Regions from separate parts of the Acidihalobacter prosperus genome, predicted to be linked through region 3. Evidence: predicted binding sites of a transcription regulator. Region 3 holds the regulator's gene; each other region holds the start of a gene.

Region 1 (6,806 bases), on a different contig from region 3:
GCCAAACGCCATCACGCGCGCCTGCGCCCCGACGGTGCCTCCCTCGAAGCGGAAACCGGCATGCCGTTGACCGACAACGAGGCACGCGCCATGCTCGACAGCCTGTAGCGTCGGCAATCGCCGCGCCCAACCGCTCATCGCCACAGCCGACGGACCGAATCGACGCCCCATGGAACGCTTCGCACTCGCCCACACCACCGGCATCGACCCCGAACAACTGATCGCCGACTGCGCACGCCAGCTCGGCCCGCTGCCCGATTCCGCCAGCCTCGGCATCCTCTATCTCACCGACGCACTGGCGCCGCGACTGGATGAACTGGTCGAAGGCCTGCGCGAGGTGACCGGCGTGCCGCACTGGGTGGGCACCGTCGGCGTGGCCGTCAGCGTCACCGGGTTCGAATATTACGACGCACCCGCGCTGTGCGCGCTGGTCGGCGACTTCCCGCCGGAAAGCTTCCGCATGATGCCGCTGATCGACAGCGACCCCGCGCACTACCTCGCGCTGCACCGCGACTGGCTTCAGCGCGAGGAAACCATGGTGGCGCTGGTGCATGGGGATCCCACCAACCCGCGGACGCCTCAGCTCATCGGCGCACTGGCCGACGCCGTGCCCAATCTGTTCATGTTCGGCGGCATCACCTCCAGCCAGGGCGATCACCGCCAGGTCGCCGATCTGGTGGTGGGTGGCGGCCTGTCGGGCGTCGTTTTCGGGCCGGAAGTCGGCCTGGTCACCGCCCACACGCAGGGCTGCACGCCCATCGGCCCCCGTCACCGCATCACCCGCAGCGACCGCAACCTTGTGATCGAACTCGATCACAAGCCGGCGCTCCAAGTAATGAAGGCCGACATCGGCGAGGTACTCGCGCGCGACCTCAACCGCGTCGGCGGCTACATCTTCGCCGGCCTGCCGGTGCCTGGTAGCGACGACGACGACTATCTGATCCGCAACCTGGTCGGCGTCGACCAGCCCCGTCAGATCGTCGCCATCGGCGACTACGCCGAGGAGGGCGGCGAGCTGATGTTCTGCCGGCGCGATGGCAACACCGCGCGCGTGGATCTGCAACGCATGCTCGGCGACCTCCAGGGACGCATGAACAGCTCGCCGCGCGGCGCGGTCTACATCTCCTGCGTCGGCCGCGGCCGTTACCAGTTCGGCGACGACTCCGCCGAACTGCGCATCATCCAGGACGCGCTAGGCGACGTGCCGCTGGTCGGCTTTTTCGCCAATGGCGAGATCTTCCGCAACCGGCTTTACGGTTTCACCGGCGTTCTCACCCTGTTTCTCTGACTCATCGCCCACGCACCCAAGGAGCCCCCGCATGCAACATCGTCCCCTGGGACATACCGACCTGTCGGTCAGTCTGATCTGCCTCGGCACCATGACCTTCGGCGAGCAGAACACCGAAGCCGAGGCACACGCACAGCTCGACCGCGCCCTGGCCGCCGGCATCAATTTCGTCGACGCCGCCGAGATGTACCCCGTGCCGCCACGCGCGGAAACCCAGGGACGCACGGAGTCCTACATCGGCAGCTGGCTCAAGAAGACGGGGCGTCGCGACGACATCGTGCTCGCCAGCAAGGTGGCCGGCCCCGGCAATGGCCTCGGCTATCTGCGCGGTGGCCCGCGCCTGACGGCGACCCACATCGCGCAGGCCGTCGAGGACAGCCTGCGCCGCCTCAACACCGACGTGATCGACCTCTATCAAGTGCACTGGCCGGACCGCAACACCAACTTCTTCGGCCAGCTCGGCTATACCCACGACCCCGACGAGGACGCCACCCCGATCGAGGAAACCCTGACCGCGCTGGCGCGCCTGGTGGAGCAGGGCAAGATCCGCCACATCGGCCTGTCCAACGAAACGCCCTGGGGCGCGATGCGCTACCTGCACTTGGCCGAAACCCTCGGCCTGCCGCGTCCGGCGAGCATCCAGAACCCCTACAGCCTGCTCAACCGCAGCTTCGAGGCGGGACTCGCCGAAGTGGCGCACCGCGAAGGCCTCGGCCTGCTGGCCTATTCGCCGCTCGCCTTCGGCGTGCTCAGCGGCAAATATCTCGGCGGCAAGCGGCCGGCCGGTGCGCGCATCACCCTGTTCGAGCGCTTCCAGCGCTACAACGCACCCTATGTCGACGGCATCGTGGCGCAGTACGCCACTCTCGCGGCCGAACACGGCCTGAGCCTCACCCAGATGGCACTGGCCTACGTCAACAGCCGCGGCTTCGTAACCAGCAACATCATCGGCGCGACCACGCTGGAACAGCTCGACGAGGACATCGGCAGCGCCGAGATCAACCTCGACGACACGGTGCTCGCAGCCATCGAGCGCATACACGAGCAGCACCCCTACCCCTGCCCGTAATGACTTTGCGTATCGCGCCGCCAGGGCGCGATACGCATCAGGCGATGCGGAACTGCCCCACCAGCCGCTGCAGGCGCTGTGCAATATCCGCCAGCTGGGCGCTGGCGGACTCCAGTTGACGCGTGCCGGCCGCCGTTTCCTCGGCGATGCCGTTGATGGCGACGATATTGCGGTTGATTTCCTCGGCAACGGTTTGCTGCTCGGTGGCCGCGGTGGCGATCTGCGCGTTCATATCGGTGATCGTGGTGACAGCGGTCGCGATGTCGCCCAGGGCGCCGCGCGCCTGCGTGGCCTGGACGACCACCTCGCGGGCCGCCTCTGCGCTCTGGCCGATGGTGTCCACGGCGTCGTGCGCGCCCCCCTGCAGACGTTCGACCATTTGCTGAATCTGCCCGGTCGCCTCCTGCGTGCGCGAGGCCAGGCCGCGCACCTCGTCCGCGACGACCGCGAATCCGCGTCCCTGCTCACCGGCACGGGCCGCCTCGATGGCGGCGTTGAGCGCCAGCAGATTGGTTTGCTCGGCGATACCCTGTATGACATCCAGGATTTCGCCGATGCGTTCACTGTCCTTGCCCAGGCGGTTCATCACCCGGCTGGCGTCTTCCACCCGCGCCGCGAGCGACTCGATGGCGCGCGTGGTGTCGTCCACCACCCCGCGGCCGCTGCGCGAGGAATCGCCGGCGCGCTCGGCGGACTGCGCCGCCTCCGCGGCGTGTCGCGCCACCTCATCCGCACTGGCGGCCATCTCGGTGATCGCCGTTGCCAGCAGCCCGCTCTCGTTCTGCTGGCGCGCGGCGCCGCCGTGGGTTTCGCGGGTGATGTCCTCGACCCGCCCCGCCGCAGCACCCAGTTCGTCGATCGAACGGGCCACCTGCACCACCAGGGTCTGAATCTTGCCTACGAAGGTATTGAAGGCCTGCGCCAGATCCCCAAGCTCGTCGCGCGCGTGTGTTTCGATGCGCGCGGTAAGATTGCCCTCGCCCTCGGCGATGTCGCGCAGGGTGGCGACGGTCCGGTTGAGCGGACGCGTGATCGAGCGTCCGATGGCCCAGGCGGCGATCAGGCCCAGCAGCAAGCCGAGTCCCAGCAGCAGACTGATGGTCAGGCGCGTCTGGGCGACGTTACCGATCAAACGCTGGCTACCTTCCAGCGTACGTGCGTTCAGGGCCTTGATCAGGGTTCCCAGCGCCCCCGAAATCCGCTCCTGCAGCGGACCGATGCGGGTACGGATCAGATAGGCGTCGGTACGCCAGCGCGGTCCGCTCTGGATGCGGATCATTTCTTTCAGATGATCGGCAAAAGCCGGGTATTGCCGCTTGAAATCATCGAAGGCGGCCGATTGCTCGAAGGTCATCGAATCCTCCTCCGGCGCCAGCTTTCCGATCAGGGAGCGGATCTGGCCGGTGAAGAGGGTGATGTTGTCGATCTGGTTCTGGCTGCGGAACGCAAGATAGGAACGCGTTTCGTTCATCACGTTGATCAGCGCGTAGCGCAGCGCGTACATCTGCCGGAGCAAGGCGAACTGGTGCGCGTCGGGCACGCCGTCGAAGGCCAGCATTTCCGACACGTCCTGCTGCAGCTGGCGGGCCAGCGGGTTGACGTGATCGTTGGCGTATTGCGCCGCCGGCATATTGGCCAGCTGATCGTCGGCCAGTTTGAGAAGTTCGTCGCGCGAGGCGGCGAACTGCCGCAACTGGGCGATGAGCGACTTCACTTCGCGCGCATAGCGGGGATTTCGCTCGACCAGGTCGGTATGCAGCAGCTGGTCTGCGCTTGCCTGCAGCGCCTCCAGACCGGCGAGATAATGCTCGCGGTGTACCGTTTCCTTGCTGAGCAGATAGTAGCCCAGGGCCGTGGTGGTCTTCTCCAGGGCATGGCGCACGCGCATCGCGGCGATGATGGCCGGCTGGTCCTCCGCCAGCACCTCGTGCAGGTGGTGCTCGGTGACCGAAAAACTGCGCAACGCAGACAGGGACGCCACCAGCAGGATGGCCAGCATGAAGCCGAAGCCGCCCCAAATACGATGTCTGATCTTGAGATGGGCAAGCAATGCGGACACGGGATCCCCTTTGTCGCGTGGCTGGATTATTGTTCTGTCACGGCGCGCAGCCGTGTCTATGCGTATCGACCGGCGGGCGCGCGACTTTAGCGGCCCCATCCGGGGGCGCGCGGGTCCGACGCGAACGCGTTTAAACTATCGCCTCGTCCCAGCAGGTGAATGGCATGATCCCGGCACTCGTCGACTCGCACTGCCACCTGGATGCCCCCGCATTCGACAACGACCGCGAGGACGTGCTCGCGCGTGCGCGCCGCGCGGGTGTGGGCGCGATCATCCTGCCCGCCGTCACCGCCGCCGGCTGGCCGCGGTTGCGCGCGCTGGCTGCGTCGCACGCGGGACTGTATCCGGCCTACGGCCTCCATCCCATGTTCGTGAGCGCGCACCGGCCGGCACACTTGGACGCGCTCGGCGAATGGCTAGCCGCCGAGCGGCCCGTCGCGGTAGGCGAATGCGGTCTCGATTATTACGTTCCCGGGCTCGACGCCGACGCCCAGATGCGCTACTTCGACGCCCAGCTTGCGCTGGCGCGCGAGCGGAATCTGCCGGTGATCGTGCATGCACGCAAGGCCCTGGACCGGGTCATCCAGCGCATTCGTCGCCAGCCCGGTCTGCGTGGCGTGGTGCACAGTTTCTCCGGCAGTCTGCAACAGGCGATGCAGCTTCACGACGCAGGATTCTGCGTCGGCCTCGGCGGCCCGCTGACCTACCCTCGCGCCCAGCGCCTGCGCCGCATCGCCGCGGCGCTGCCGCTTGAGGCCATCCTGCTTGAAACCGACGCCCCCGACCAACCCGGCCATGCACACCGCGGCGAGCGCAACGAGCCGGCCTTCATCCGTGAGGTGCTCGCCGACCTGGCTGCCCTGCGCGACACGGATTCGGGTACCATTGCCGCGGCCACCACGGCCAATACCTGCAGGCTGTTCGGCCTGCCGGCCGCTCGCGAAACCGCCGCCTCGGAATCCTGAACATGTCGCCGGAAATCCCCGCCACTCAAGAACGCACCGCCATCCTCGTCGGCGCCGACGGACTCGCACGCCTGCGCCGCGCGCACGTATTGGTGGCCGGTCTCGGCGGCGTCGGCGGCAGCGCGGCAGAGGCGCTCGGGCGCGCCGGCATCGGCCGCATCACCCTGCTCGACCACGACACCGTCGCGCCGTCCAACCTCAACCGCCAGATCATCGCACTGCACACCACGCTGGATCGTGCCAAGGCCGAGCTGATGGCCGAACGCCTGCACGACATCGATCCCACAATCGAGACGACGGTGCTCACGGATTTCCTGCGCCCGGAAGACACTGACGCGCTGGTCGCGCGCGCGCCCTACGACTTCATTCTCGACTGTATCGACTCGATCGCCTGCAAGGCCGCGTTGGTTGCCGCCGCCCAGCGCGCCGGACGGCCCATCGCCTCCAGCATGGGCGCGGGCGGCCGCCTGGACCCCACCCGCATCCGTATCGTGACTCTCAACCAGACCCATACCTGCGCGCTGGCCCGCGAAATGCGCAAGTCACTCAAGTCCCTGGGCGCGCGACTCAACTATCCGGTGGTCTTCTCGGACGAACCCCCGGTGGTCAAGGGACTGCCGCATCAACCCGTAGGCGGCCCGGCCGGCCGGCCACGCGCGGTCAACGGCACCATCAGCTACATGCCCGCCCTGTTCGGCCTCACCCTGGCCGGCCACGCCATACGCACGCTGCTTGCCGTGGACGTGGACGTGGACGTGGACGTGGACAGCGATAAACTCACACGATAAGCGGGTGGTTTTGATAAATTAATTTAATTGCCGCACAGACTGACTCTCTTTGAAGCGCCACCGCGTTTCCTCTAAGCTACGCGCGCCCTGACCCCGTCGGGCGCCGGCGATCGTCATGTCCGGGACTGCCCAGCGCCGATACCCTGCAGCGAACCCGAGGTAACGCATGGACATCTTCCTGCCCATTGCCCACATGGATGTGAATCTTCTGATCATCCTGTTCTTCGGCGCCGTCGTCGGCTTTCTCTCCGGGCTGGTCGGTGTCGGCGGCGGCTTCCTGATCACGCCCTTGCTGCTGTTCATCGGCGTGCCCCCGCTGGTCGCGGTCGCCAGCGGCGCGGCGCAGATCGTCGGCACCTCCGCCAGCGGCAGCTACGCGCACTGGCGGCTGGGCAACGTCGACTTCCGCATGGCCTTCGTGCTGCTGATCGGCAGCTGGACCGGCGGCGCGGTCGGCGTGCATATCGCCCAGGTGCTGCAGGCCGGCGGCGATTTCGGCACCATCGTCACCTTTCTCTACGTCGGCCTGCTGGGCATCGTCGGCAGCAGCATGCTGATCGAATCGCTCAACGCGCTGCGCGGCGCCTCGAAGGCCAAGGCCCGCCAGGACGAGGCGACGGACAGCAGGGACCGGGGC
Region 2 (6,806 bases), on a different contig from region 3:
CGACGTAGCACAGCCGCCGCTCCTCCTCCAGCCGCCCCGGCTCCTCCACCGACATGCGGTGCGGGAACAACCCTTCCTCCATACCGGCCAGGAACACCAACGGGAACTCGAGTCCCTTGGCGCTGTGCAGGGTCATCAGCTGCACGCAATCCTCCCAGGCATCGCCCTGGCCCTCGCCCGCCTCCAGGGCGGCATGCGAGAGAAACGCCGTCAGCGGCTCCATGTCGGCATGCTGTTCCGGGTCGGGCACGAAACCACGCGCGGCATTGACCAGCTCGTCGAGGTTTTCCACCCGCGCCTCGGCGCGCTCGCTCTTGTCCGCCGCGAAATGCGCGCGCAGGCCGCTGGCGCCCACGACGTGCTCCACCCGTTGATGCAGGTCGAGCCCCTCGCAGGCCTTCGCCATGTCGTCGATCAGGCGCAGGAAGCCCTCGATCGCGCGCGCGGCGCGCGCCGCCATGGCGGACTCGGCCACCAGCTCTCGCGCGGCCGGCCAAAGCGCGCATCCGCGGTCGCGGGCACGGTCGCGGATCGCCTGCAGGCTGCGTTCGCCGATACCCCGTGTCGGCTGATTGACCACACGCTCGAAGGAAGTATCGTCCTGCCGGCTGACCAGCAGTCGCAGATAGGCCAGCGCATCCTTGATCTCGGCGCGTTCGAAGAAACGCAGACCGCCGTAGACCCGGTATGGGATCCCGCGTGCGATCAGGGCTTCCTCGAGCACGCGCGACTGCGCGTTGGAACGGTACAGTACGGCAACCTCGTCGCGGCGATGGCCCTGCGCGGTCCAGTCGGCGATCTGGTCGACCACGTAGCGCGCCTCGTCGAGGTCGTTGTAGGCGAGATAGAGCCGCACCGCCTCGCCCTTCGCGCCGTCCGCCCATAGCTGCTTGCCCAACCGGCCCGCATTGTGCGCGATGACCGCGTTGGCGGCGTCCAGGATGATCTGGGTGGAACGGTAATTCTGCTCGAGACGCACGGTCTGGGTGCCGGGAAAATCGCGGGCGAACTGCTGAATATGCTCGATGCGCGCGCCACGCCAGCCATAGATCGACTGGTCATCGTCGCCGACCGCGAAAACCGGATTGTGGCTGCCGGCAAGCAAACGCAGCCAGGCGTACTGCAGGGCGTTGGTGTCCTGAAACTCGTCCACCAGCAGGTGACGGAAACGCTGCTGGTAATGACGTTGCAGGGCGTCGTTGTCGCGGATCAATTCCAGCGCGCGCAACAGCAACTCGGCGAAATCCACCACGCCTGCCTGTCGGCAGGCGGCTTCGTAGGCGCTGTAGATGCGCACGAACTGGGCCTGCGTGGGATCGCCGGTGTCGTCGAGATGCTGCGGGCGCAGACCTTCGTCCTTGCGCCCGTTGATGAACCACTGCGCCTGCTTCGGCGGCCAGTGCGCCTCGTCCAGATTCAGCCCGCGCAGCACGCGCTTGACCAGCCGCAGCTGGTCCTCGCTGTCGAGAATCTGGAAACCCTGCGGCAACCCTGCCTCGCGCCAATGGGCACGCAGCAGGCGGTGCGCGAGACCGTGAAAGGTACCAATCCACATGCCAGCGGCCGGCACCCCCATCAACGCCTCGATACGGCCGCGCATCTCGTGTGCCGCCTTGTTGGTGAAGGTGACGGCCAGCAGGCTATAGGGCGACACGCCCTCGACGCGGATCAGCCAGGCGATGCGATGGGTCAGTACGCGGGTCTTGCCGCTGCCGGCGCCGGCGAGCACCAGCACCGGCCCCGGCGGTGCGCTGACGGCCTCTCGCTGGGCATCGTTGAGTCCGGAAAGCAGATCGGTGACATCCATCCGCGCGAGTTTATCAGATGGATGTCGCCCCCCGGCCGCGCATGTTGCGGTTCAGATGCGGAAACGGCCGACCAGCCGTTGCAGCTGTTCCGCCAGCGCCTTGAGTTCATCCCCGGCGCTGGCCGTCTGCTGCGCGCCTTCCGCGCTGATCTCGGCCACCTCGTTGATGGTCAGTACGTTGCGGTTGATCTCCTCGGCGACGTGGCTCTGCTCTTCGGCCGCGCTGGCGATCTGCAGATTCATGTCGTTGATGCGCGTCACCGCCCCGGTGATCGCCCCGAGCGAGGAACCGGCGCGCGCGGCCTGATCGACGCTCAGGCTCGCCCGCTCGCGACCGCCCTGCATCGCGGCGACCGCGTCGCGGGCGCCGGCCTGCAGGCGTTCGATCATGCCCTGGATTTCCTCGGTGGACTGCTGCGTACGGCTGGCCAGGGTCCGCACCTCGTCCGCCACCACCGCGAAACCGCGTCCCTGCTCGCCGGCGCGCGCCGCCTCGATGGCGGCATTGAGTGCCAGCAGATTGGTCTGTTCGGCGATGCCGCGAATCACATCGAGCACGGTGCCGATCTGGACGCTGTCCGCCTCCAGCCTGCCGATCACCTCGCCGGCCTTCTCGACCTCTGCCGCCAGCGTATTGATCACCTCGACCGTACGTTCGACCTCGGTCTGGCCTGCGCCGGCTTCGCGACTGGCCTCGTGCGTCGCGTCGGCCGCCTCCGCGGCATGGCGGGCAACCACCTGCACGGTGGTGGTCATTTCGTTCATGGCGGTGGCCACCTGCTCGGTTTCGCGCTGCTGACGCTGCACGCCCTCGTAGGTCATGCGGGTAATGCCGGACATGCGCTCGGACGCGCCCGCGATCTGCTGGCTGGACGAGGCAACTTCGGCCACCAGCGCCTGCACCTTGCCGACGAAACGGTTGAACGACGCGGCCAGCTGCGCCACCTCGTCCCGACCGCCGGCCTCGGGCAGCCGGCGGGTCAAGTCGCCCTCGCCCTCGGCGATATCCGACAACGCCGTCCGGGTCGCACGCAGGCCGCGTGTAATCGAACGCCCAAGCAGCACAGAGAGCAGCAGCCCGATCACGGTGGCCGCCAGACCGATCGCCACACCCAGCCGGAAAATACCATCCACGCGCTGTATCACCCCATCGCGCGTGCGCACGAAACTGGCCCGCTCCTGTTCCATGAGCTTTTGCAGAGCCTTGCGGATCGGGCGCCAGCTCTTGGTTTCCTGCTGCACCAGGAGATCACGCGCCTGATTCACCTCACCGGCTTCGACCAGCCCGATGACGCGCAGCTTGAGCGCGCTGTTGGCCTGCCAGCCCTGCGCAACGGCATCCAGCTCGGCCAGGGCCTCGGCGTCGCCGCGGTAGGCCTTTTGCGCGCGGGCGAGTGCCTCGTTGAAACGCGCGATCGCCGTTTCCGTCACCTTGCGCGCGGGCTTGAGATCCGGTTCGAAGACCTTGTTGCGCGTGGAGATGCCCGACAGCAGCCCCTCGCCGTACATGACCTGCAGCGCGTTGAGACGCACCTGATCGTGTTCCACGAAACCGACGAAGGCGTTACGGATATCGCGAATGCCGAACAAGGTGACGGACAGGGCGACGAGCATCAGCAGAATCGCGAGTCCGGTGGCGGAGATGATCTTGGGTTGGATGGTCAGACGGTTGAGCAGCATGTTTCCCCCTCGCTTGCCGACGACGCCCTGTGATTCGAATGTGTATGGACGCCTTGACTAAGAATAGCTGGGCCTCAACAGGTTTTCGGCATGCAGGGCGGACACTTGAGCGAGGCGGGACGAACGGGGCGCCGGAGAGGCACAAGGGGCGGGCAAAGAAGCCGGGTGCGGAAGACCCGCACCCAGAATCCCGAGGTGCGCGTTCAGGCCCTGCGGGGGCCGTGATCGGTTGGCGCGCCGCCAAGCAGCTGCGCGAGTGTGAAAATCGAATAGGCGGCGATATAGGCCCAGACGCCGTAGACGAGGTAGTGATGGACGACCAGATCCTCGCTGAACAGACGCCCGCCGCCATGCGCGAATGCGCCGAGCAGCGCACCCGCAAAACCGGTCAGGCACAACAGACTGACCGCGCAGACGCCGACGCCTTGCGCGCACAGGCCGCCGATGCCGGTAGCCGAGCTCGGACGGATGGCATACCACCAGCGCAGCTGAAACGCCACCGCCAGCACCAGCGTCACCGCCAGCGCGTCGTGCACCCACATCCGGTCGAGCAGGCCGCCGCGGAACATGCCGTCTCCGCCGACCAGCTCGAGCAGCACGCCGATCGCGAGCATGAACAGGATGCCGCGGTTCACGCACTCGAATCCGTGGCATTCCACCTTGAAACGAGGGCCGGACTTCCCGTCCGCGCCGTCCGATGCATCCTGGTGATCATTCATCGTGGACATAGGCTCAATCTCCGCTGTCAGTATCCGAGGGATGAGGCAACTGGGTTGTCGGATTGCCCCCCGACAACGTGGGGATGAAGGTGGCAAGCGCCAGGATTTCCTGCTTGTCCAGACGCCCGGCGACGTCGCGCATGATGCCGTTGGGATCGTTCGCGCGCGTGCCGTCATGGAAATAGGTCAACTGCTCCACGAGGTAGGTCTTGTCCTGTCCGGCCAGGCGCGGGAATTCCGGCGGGATGCCCGCGCCTGTGGCGCTGTGGCAGGCTTCACAGGCCGGCACGTCGGTTGCCCGCACGCCGCCGTAATAGATGGCCTTGCCCGCGCTCCATAGCGCCTTTTCCTTGGCGTCCGTGGGAACCGGCTTCGGCTTCGGCGGCGCCAGGGAACCGAAAAATGCCACCAGATCCTCCATCTCCTTGTTGCCGTGAATGGTCTTGACGGCGTCGATCATGGTCCCCTTGGCGAGCGGATCGTCGCGCTTCTTGGAGGCGAAATCGTGCAGTTCCTTGAGCAGATACTGCGGCCATTGGCCCGCCAGATCGGGGAACCCCTTGACCGGCGAAATGCCATCCGCGCCATGGCAGACGATGCACATCGTCTTGGCGTCAGTTTTGCCCAGCTCGGGGTTGCCGCCGCTGATCACACCGATCACTCCATTCTTGGGACCTGCCAGCGCGGCACCCGAGGCCGACAGCATCAGCAGAGCGCCCAGGACATACATCGCGGGCCGGCGAGCTTGCACGGCGAATCCTTCCCTATTCGTCATTTGTCGCTCCCGAGGATTTCGCGAATAAACAGAAATATGTAGTAAAAGGTCAGCGACAGCAGCAGCAGAACCAGCGGCGCCGTCAGCGGATACATGGTTTTGAAATGCGGTGCGGTCACGAAAAAGCCCGCGCTCATGGCCGACAGCAGCAATGCCCGCCGTTCGGCGCGCTCGGCCATGCGGTAGGTCATGCTCAAGGCCAGCATCACCAGCGCGAAAAGCACCAGGTTCACGATGCCGGGGATACCGAGATCGAGCACCAGAGGCATGCCGAACACGATGGCCCAGAGACCGTTTTTATATGAGCTGCCAGGTGTGGCATTTGTCAGACCAGCGTCCATGTCCATTCCTCTTCAGTTCGGTTGCAGGGTGTTTTCCGCTCAGGCAAATCGCCCCGCAATCTAGAGAATCGCGATAATGAAACCCACCACCGTGGCCAACCCGAAACCACCGACCACGTACGGGCCGATATCGTGGCGTTCAAGTACCGACGGGTCGCTGGCGTAGCGCAGGAAGGCCACGATATCCGACACCATGGTTTTGTATTGCTCTGGGGTCATGCTGCCCTTGCGGTACAACTTGCCGTCCTTGAGATACTGACCGCCGTAGGGCGCCAGAACATTGGGCATGGCCACGCTTGGGAACACATGATTGTTCCACCCGGTTGGCCGGCTGTTGTCGAGATAGAAGCTGGTGAGGTAGGTGTAGATGAAATCCGGCCCCAGATAACGCTCGATCTGGGACAAATCGGGCGGCGGCTTGCCAAAAAACTTGGAGGCCTCCTTGTGGGTCATGGTCACGATCATGCCAGCATGGACGTTGGCTCCATCAGGCCGCATCACGTACTCGGTCAATTCCTTCTGGGTCATGCCCAGGCCCTTCATCAGATTGATGTAGCGCAGGTACTTGACGCTATGACAGGACAGGCAGTTCTGGCCAAAATATTCGGCGCCACGAATCACCGTGGCCTTGTCCATGGTGTAATGCGGCGCACGCAGCGGCGTGGCGCCCTCCGCATCGCACACATTCATCGACGCCAGCATCCCCATCGTCAGGATCGCCAGTGCCACCTTGCGGATTCTCATTGCCATATCAGTCAACTCCGATTTGATTACGCACCCGTAACATCGAAAACACGATGCCAGATCAGGCTTGTCCGCTCGCGTATTTATGCGCCGTCCATCGTCGCACCAGGCTCAATACCGGCATGGCGGCGAAAAATATGAAATACCCGATGGTGAACCAGCGCCCCCACATCGCGAGCACCGGCGTCGCCGGCTCGAAGCCGATCCAGCCAAGCACGATGTAACAGATGACCATGAAGATCAGCAGCACCTTGTACGTATTGTCGAAAAGGGGGTGCGGCTTGACTCTCGCCTCCGGACTGTTGTCGAGAAACGGCACCAAAAACATGACCACGATGGCCAGCGTCATCATGAATACGCCAAGATGCTTATCCGATATCGAGCGAAGAATCGCGTAGAACGGCCCCAGGAAAAACAACGGGCGCACGTCCGCCGGCGACTTGAGCGTATTCGCGGGCGTCGAGTTGTCCTGATCGATGAAAATATTGAAGAAAGTCGGCTCGAAAAACACGATGGCCGCGAATATCGTACCCAGCAAGGCGTAAAAAAACAGATCCTTTTCGCGAAAATAGGAGAAAAGATCGATATTGATGCTCAGCGGCTTGGGCATCGATTCGCCATATTCCGAGCCCAAGGTCATCGACAGGATCTGGTCGACCTGGCGCGAGCAGGTTCCGCAGGACGAGGCGGCACGCGTGGTCAGGCGCACGTCCTCCACGGAGGACAGATTGTGCATCTTG
Region 3 (6,806 bases):
AGGTATTCGGCGCGGTGGAGGGTATTGCCACGCGCGATCCGAGCTTTGGGCTCGAGGCGGTGTGGATCGATCCGGGCAATCGTGATCAGGCGCAGACCCTGGGGTATACCGTGGTCGATCCGGCCACCGTGATCGCGACTCACCTGAGTCAGATCCTGCAGTCGCACGCGCAGGAACTGCTCGGCCACGAGGAAGTCCAGCATCTGCTCGACAAGCTGGCGCAAAGCGCGCCCAAGCTGGTCGAGAACCTGACGCCCAAGCCGCTGCCGCTCGGTATCGTGCTCAAGGTGTTGCAGAACCTGTTGGCCGAGGAAGTGCCTATCCGCGATCTGCGCTCGATCGCCGAATCCATGGCGGAGCAGGCCACCAAGAGTCAAGACCCTGACGCCTTGACGGCGGCGGCGCGCGCCGCACTGGGTCGTTCGATCGTCCAGCAGATCTACGGGGCCGCGGATGAACTCAAGCTCATGACCCTGGATCCTGCACTGGAACAATTATTGCAAAAGTCACTGCAGGGCGGCGGATTGGGATTGGAACCCGGTCTGGCCGAACAGGTCCGGCAGGCGGTGGCGCAAGCGGCCCATCGGCAGGAACTGGCGGGAGAGCCCGCGGTGCTGGTGGTGTCCCCGGATCTGAGGCCATGGCTGGCCAAATGGTTGAGGCCGACGGTTCGCGGACTGCACGTGCTGGCATTTACGGAAATACCGGAGAACAAGCGCCTGCGCGTCATTGCCACCCTGGGTGGCAACCGTTGAAGCCGACGGTCGGCGGCGAAGGGATGCGGCCCTTGGGTAGGGGCGGGGCGAATGCGGGCGGGAAGCCCGTTGATGGACGATTCAACGAGGAAGCGACGGCATGAAAATCAAGCGCTTTGTGGCCAGCGAGATGCGTCAGGCGATCCGTCTGGTACGCGACGAATTGGGCGCGGATGCGGTCATTCTGTCGAGCCGGCGAGTCGAGGGCGGTATCGAACTGGTCGCGGCCGTCGATTTCGATGCCGAATGGGTCAATGGCGCGGCGCGCGAGATCGCGCCCATCACCGCGCCCGATATGGCGCCGCATGCCGAAAGCGAGCCGTCGTCCGAGGCCGACCCGGTCGAGCGGCCGCACGCCGAGGCGGCGGTACAGGTGCCCGCGCAGGCATCGCCTGCCGGGCTTGCGGACGGGCGGGCGGATGCTCGGACCGTGGCGGCACTGCAGCGCGAATTGGCTTCGATGCGCGGGTTGCTGGAAAACCAGCTCTCGCAACTGACCTGGCGCGAGTTCGCGCGCGAACATCCCAGGCGCGCGGAGGTGGTCAGGCAGTTCGAACGTATGGGCGTCGATCCCGATCTGGCGCGGGAACTGTCCGCAAGGGCGAGTGCGGCGAGCGACGATCGCGAAGCCTGGCGTCAGGGGCTCCAGGCACTCGGAAGTCGGCTGGCGGTCGGCCACGACGAAATTGTGCAGGAAGGCGGCGTGGTCGCGCTCGTCGGCCCCACGGGCGTGGGCAAAACCACCACGCTGGCCAAGCTGGCGGCGCGCCATCTCATTCGTCATGGCCGAGGGCGGGTGGCGCTGGTCAGCACCGACGGCTATAGAATTGGTGCGCAGGCCCAGTTGAACACCCTGGGTCAGCTGCTCGGCGTACCTGTGTACCAGGCGGACGACGCCGATGCGCTGGCCAAGGTCATCGCCGGACAGACCGACAAAAGACTGATTCTGGTGGACACGCCCGGCATTGCGCCGCGCGACGCGCGGCTGGCGGCGGAGTTGCAGGCCCTGGCCGCGATCCCCGAGATGCGTCTGTATCTGGTCCTGGCCGCCAACGCCGCGCGCGACGTGCTCGGCGAGACGGCGCGCCGTTTCGGCCGTGTGCCGCTCAGCGGCGCGATCCTGAGCAAGTTCGACGAAGCCGAGGCCCTGGGTCCGTCGCTGTCGGCATTGATACGCGCCGGTCTGCCGCTGAGTTATCTGGGTACGGGGCAGCGGGTGGCCGAAGATCTCGAGCCGGCCAGAGTGCAGCGCATCGTCAGCCAGGCGCTGGCCTTGGTCAAACGCCGGGAAAGAGAGCCGTCGGCGAACGGCAGGCGGGGACAACACATGGGAAGCGATCGATATGCTTATGTCGGGTGAGGCGGTGGACCAGGCCGAAGGCTTGAAGCGCGTGCGCGAGTCGCGGCCGGTGCGGGTGATGGCGGTGGCCAGCGGCAAGGGCGGCGTCGGCAAGACCAACGTATCCGTCAATCTCGCAGTGGCGCTGGCGGGTCGCGGCCGCGAGGTCATGCTCATGGACGCCGATCTCGGTCTTGCCAATGTGGACGTCATGCTGGGCCTGCAGCCGAGGGTCAATCTTTCCCACGTGATGAGCGGTGAATGCACGCTCGACGAGATTCTGGTCAGCGGCCCACGCGGCATACACGTGGTGCCGGCGGCGTCCGGCATTTCGCACATGGCCGATCTCACCCAGGCGGAACATGCCGGTCTGATTCGCGCCTTCAGCGAATTGAGCCTGCCCTTGGACGTGCTGATCGTCGATACGCCTGCGGGTATTTCGGAGGACGTGGTCAGTTACACGCGCGCGGCTCAGGACGTGATCGTGGTCGTCTGCGACGAGCCTGCTTCGATGACCGATGCCTACGCACTGATCAAGGTGCTCAGCCGCGAACATCAGATCGAGCGCTTCCACGTGCTGGCCAATCGCGTTCGCGACGAGCAGGAGGGCAGCGCCCTGTACCGCAAGATGGCGGCGGTGTGCAGCCGTTTTCTCGATGTGACCCTGCATTATTTCGGCGCCGTGCCCGAAGACCCGCTGCTGCGGCAGGCGGTGCAGCGCCAGGCGGCGGTAGTCGAGCTCTATCCTGGCGGTCCGGCCGGCAGGGCATTCAAGAATCTGGCAGCCAAGGCCGATAATCTACCCAGGCAGATGGGTTCGCGTGGGCATCTGGAGTTTTTCGTGGAGCGTCTGGTGCATGCGCCGGCGCCTGCCGACCTGCAGTGGGCGGATTGAATATGTACCCTGTGCGCGAGGCCGCCGATGTCGACCGCCTGGTGGCCGAGCATGCCCCCATGGTCAAGCGGATCGCCTACCACCTGATTCACCGCCTGCCGCCGAACGTGCAGCTGGACGATCTGGTGCAGACGGGAATCGTCGGTTTGATCGAGGCGGCGAAGCATTACAATGCCGGGCAGGGTGCGAGCTTCGAAACCTATGCGGGTATCCGCGTGCGCGGCGCCATGCTCGACGAGGTGCGTCGAAACGATTGGGCGCCGCGCTCCGTGCATCGCAAGGCGCGTGAAATATCGTCTGCGCTCAGAACGGTCGAAAATCGGCTCGGGCGCGCCGCCCGCGCGACTGAAGTCGCCAGCGAGATGGGCGTGTCGCTGGAGGAATACCACCGGCTGCTGCGCGAAGCGACGGGGTATCAGGTCTTCAGCTTCGAGGAGGCCTTCGGCGACGGTGAGGATGAGGACGGGCACGATGGCGCCCGTACCGGGGATGCGCGAATGTCCGGGCCGTTCGATCAGCTCTCGGGCGAGCGTTTCCGGCAGGCGCTGGCCAGGACGATCGGCTCGTTGCCGGAACGCGAGGCCCTGGTGCTGTCGCTGTATTATGACGAGGAACTGAACTTGCGCGAAATCGGGGAGGTGCTGGGCGTGTCGGAATCGAGAGTGTCACAGATCCACAGCCAGGCACTGATGCGGTTGCGGGCGAGGATGGTCGACTGGCGGACCTGATGGTGCCGCCGGGGTTAGGCAGGTTGAATCTCAAGGAGTGTTTTCGTGGATAAGAACATGCAGATTCTCATCGTGGACGATTTTTCCACGATGCGGCGCATCATCAAAAACCTGCTGCGAGAGCTGGGTTTCAATAATACAGCCGAGGCCGACGATGGCAGCACGGCGCTGCCGATGTTGCAATCGGGGAAATTCGATTTTCTGGTGACGGACTGGAACATGCCGATCATGCCAGGCATCGAGCTGCTCAAGGCCGTGCGCGCCGATCCGAAGCTGGCCAAGCTGCCGGTGCTGATGGTGACGGCCGAGGCACGCCGCGATCAGATCGTCGAGGCGGCGCAGGCCGGCGTTAACGGATATGTGGTCAAACCCTTTTCCGCTGAGACGCTCAAGGAAAAGATCGACAAGATTTTTGAGCGAATCGAAGGTTGAGGCGGATACGGGAGAGACGCAGCCGTGGATAAGAACGAGGACGACAAGCAGGGTGGACCGGGCAACGACGACCGACTGGTGCTGGCGCGCCTGCTCGTGTCCGCCCTGGAAGCTGGCGACGAAGGACCGGTCGGCGATTTGCTGTCATCGCTGGGCGTGCAACAGGATCGAACGCTTTTCAACGAGTTGGGGCGGCTCACGCGCGATCTGCACGAGGCACTGAACAATTTCCGGCTCGACTCGCGGGTGATCGAAATCACGCATGAGGAAATCCCCAACGCTAAAGAAAGGCTCAGTTATGTCGTTACGCTGACAGAGCAGGCGGCGCATCGCACACTGAACGCGATCGAAGACAGCATGCCGCGCCTGACGGAGCTGAGCCAGCGTGCCGAGTCCCTTTCCGAGGGCTGGTCCAAGTTTAAGCGGCGGGAGTTGAGCGTGGAGGAGTTCCGTGAGCTGGGCGGGTCTCTGGACGACTTTCTGGCCGATGTCAAACAACAAATTTCGGCCGTTTCCACTCAGCTTTCGGATGTGATGATGGCTCAGGACTTCCAGGATCTCACCGGTCAGGTGATCCGCAGGGTGATCGAACTGGTGCAGGAGGTCGAGGAGGGTCTGGTCGGTATCGTCAAGGTGGCGAGCGAGCGCCTTCTGAAGATGGAGGGCAAGCAGGTTGCTGAAACGCCAGCCGACGAATCCAGCGGCAAGGGTTTCGGCCCCGCCGTTCCCGGCGTGGACAAGGCAGGTATCGTGAGCGGGCAGGACGAAGTCGATGACCTGCTCTCCAGCCTGGGCTTCTGAACGTCGTGCGCGGGCCGCACGCATGATAACCATATTCCCCAAAGGGCCCAGGAGACGACATGAGCATGGGTGCTGACGACGAACTGCTGCAGGATTTCCTGGTCGAGGCCGGCGAGATCCTCGACGGGCTCGGCGGGCAATTGCTCGAGCTTGAGCAGAATCCAGCGGATGCCGATCTGCTCAACGCGATTTTTCGCGGTTTCCATACGATCAAGGGCGGCGCCGGTTTTCTGGCACTCACGCCGCTGGTTGACGTGTGCCATCACGCCGAGGACGTGTTCAATCAATTGCGCCAGGGTGAGCGCACGGTGGACGGCGACCTCATGGACGTCATCCTCGCCGTGCTCGATGCGTTGAACGTGATGTTCGACAACCTGCGTGGCGGTGTCGCGCCGGAGCCGGCCGAAGACGAACTCATGCGTCGTCTTGCGGATCTGGTCGCGGGCGTTTCGCCGGCCGGCGGCGCGCAGCGTGTGGAAGCTGCCCCCCCGGAGCCGCCGGCCGATGTCGATCCGCCGGCCTCCGGCGACGATGCGGATGCCGCCTTCGAGGCCATGCTCGATGCGACGGGCGAGATGCCGTCGGAGCCTGCGTCCGGCGCAGCGGCCAGCGACGAAATTTCCGACGACGAATTCGAGGCGCTGCTGGATCAACTGCATGGTCAGGGCAAGCATACCGGTGCCGTGAGTGCACCGCCGCCCGCTACGCCGACCCCGGCACCCGGCGCCGCGGCCGCCGATAACGACGAGATCAGCGAGGCCGAGTTCGATGCCTTGCTCGATCAGCTTTATGGCAAAGGGGCTTCTCCGGGTCAAAAGGCGGGTGTGATTGCGTCGCAGGATACGGTGCCTGCGAAACCCGAAGTGGCGGCCGAGCCGGAACCCGCTCCAGCCGCAACGGTGGTGCCGAAGGAAGAGACCGGAGACGCGTCCAGGCAAACGGCCAAGGGTGCCGCACCCGCGCCAACCGCCCGCGCCCCGGCACCGGCAGCCGCGGCGCCTGCGGCGGAAAGTACCGTGCGTGTTGATGTCAAGCGACTGGACGACATCATGAATCTGGTCGGGGAGCTGGTGCTGGTGCGCAACCGCCTGGTGACCCTGGGTACGCAAATCAAGGATGAAACCGTGGCCGGTGCGATTTCCAGCCTCGAGCTGGTAACCACGGATCTCCAGGTGGCGGTCATGCACACGCGCATGCAGCCGATCAAAAAGGTGTTTGGCCGTTTCCCCCGCGTGGTGCGCGACCTGGCCAAGAGCCTGAAGAAGGAAGTGGATCTCGAACTGCGTGGCGAGGAGACCGAGCTCGACAAGAATCTCGTGGAGGCGTTGGCCGATCCACTGGTCCACCTGGTGCGGAATTCCGTCGACCATGGCATCGAAATGCCGGAAGACCGCCGTGCCCAGGGCAAGCCGCCCAAGGGGCGCCTGGTGCTGTCGGCCGCGCAGCAGGGCGACCATATTCTCCTGGTGATCGAAGACGACGGCAAGGGCATGGATGCGTCGGTCCTGCGTGCCAAGGCGATCGAGAAAGGGCTCATAGACGAAACCCTCGCGCAGCGGATGACCGACACTGAATCCTTCGATCTGATTTTCCGGCCCGGGTTCTCCACCAAGGAACAGGTCTCCGACGTTTCCGGGCGCGGGGTCGGCATGGATGTGGTCAAGACGCGGATTGCCGGACTCAATGGCGCCATCGAAATCGATTCGGTGCTAGGCAGAGGCACGCTCATTCGCATTCGCCTGCCGTTGACGCTGGCGATCGTGCCGACCTTGATGGTCAAGATCCGGCAGCGTCCGTTCGCCATTCCCCTCAGCTCGATCGGCGAAATTCTGGATCTGGACCTTACCCAGACCAAG

Evidence for each region. The regulator FliA, encoded in region 3, starts transcription of late flagellar genes. The targets are predictions, from matches to a motif close to GCTAAAGTTNNNNNNNNNNCNGCCGATA.
Region 1: a site for FliA is predicted at 4,480-4,507, ahead of THPRO_RS08525 (HAMP domain-containing methyl-accepting chemotaxis protein). Genes of this name have one in related genera too.
Region 2: a site for FliA is predicted at 3,571-3,598, ahead of THPRO_RS07770 (methyl-accepting chemotaxis protein). Genes of this name have one in related genera too.

The regions. Positions count from the first base shown of each region.
Region 1 is NZ_JQSG02000003.1:384,576-391,381, forward strand. Features, by position in the region: gene THPRO_RS08510 (hypothetical protein) at 1-108, shown strand, start outside; gene THPRO_RS08515 (FIST signal transduction protein) at 170-1,288, shown strand; gene THPRO_RS08520 (NADP(H)-dependent aldo-keto reductase) at 1,320-2,357, shown strand; gene THPRO_RS08525 (HAMP domain-containing methyl-accepting chemotaxis protein) at 2,395-4,416, opposite strand; gene THPRO_RS08530 (TatD family hydrolase) at 4,581-5,381, shown strand; gene THPRO_RS08535 (tRNA threonylcarbamoyladenosine dehydratase) at 5,384-6,169, shown strand; gene THPRO_RS08540 (sulfite exporter TauE/SafE family protein) at 6,336-6,806, shown strand, end outside.
Region 2 is NZ_JQSG02000003.1:223,247-230,052, forward strand. Features, by position in the region: gene uvrD (DNA helicase II) at 1-1,807, opposite strand, end outside; gene THPRO_RS07770 (methyl-accepting chemotaxis protein) at 1,859-3,487, opposite strand; gene THPRO_RS07775 (hypothetical protein) at 3,691-4,215, opposite strand; gene THPRO_RS07780 (c-type cytochrome) at 4,220-4,981, opposite strand; gene THPRO_RS07785 (hypothetical protein) at 4,978-5,322, opposite strand; gene THPRO_RS07790 (cytochrome c1) at 5,383-6,072, opposite strand; gene THPRO_RS07795 (FAD-dependent oxidoreductase) at 6,128-6,806, opposite strand, start outside.
Region 3 is NZ_JQSG02000002.1:82,477-89,282, reverse strand. Features, by position in the region: gene flhA (flagellar biosynthesis protein FlhA) at 1-755, shown strand, start outside; gene flhF (flagellar biosynthesis protein FlhF) at 856-2,115, shown strand; gene THPRO_RS04345 (MinD/ParA family protein) at 2,105-2,989, shown strand; gene THPRO_RS04340 (RNA polymerase sigma factor FliA) at 2,992-3,717, shown strand; gene THPRO_RS04335 (chemotaxis response regulator CheY) at 3,775-4,149, shown strand; gene THPRO_RS04330 (protein phosphatase CheZ) at 4,174-4,950, shown strand; gene THPRO_RS04325 (chemotaxis protein CheA) at 5,010-6,806, shown strand, end outside.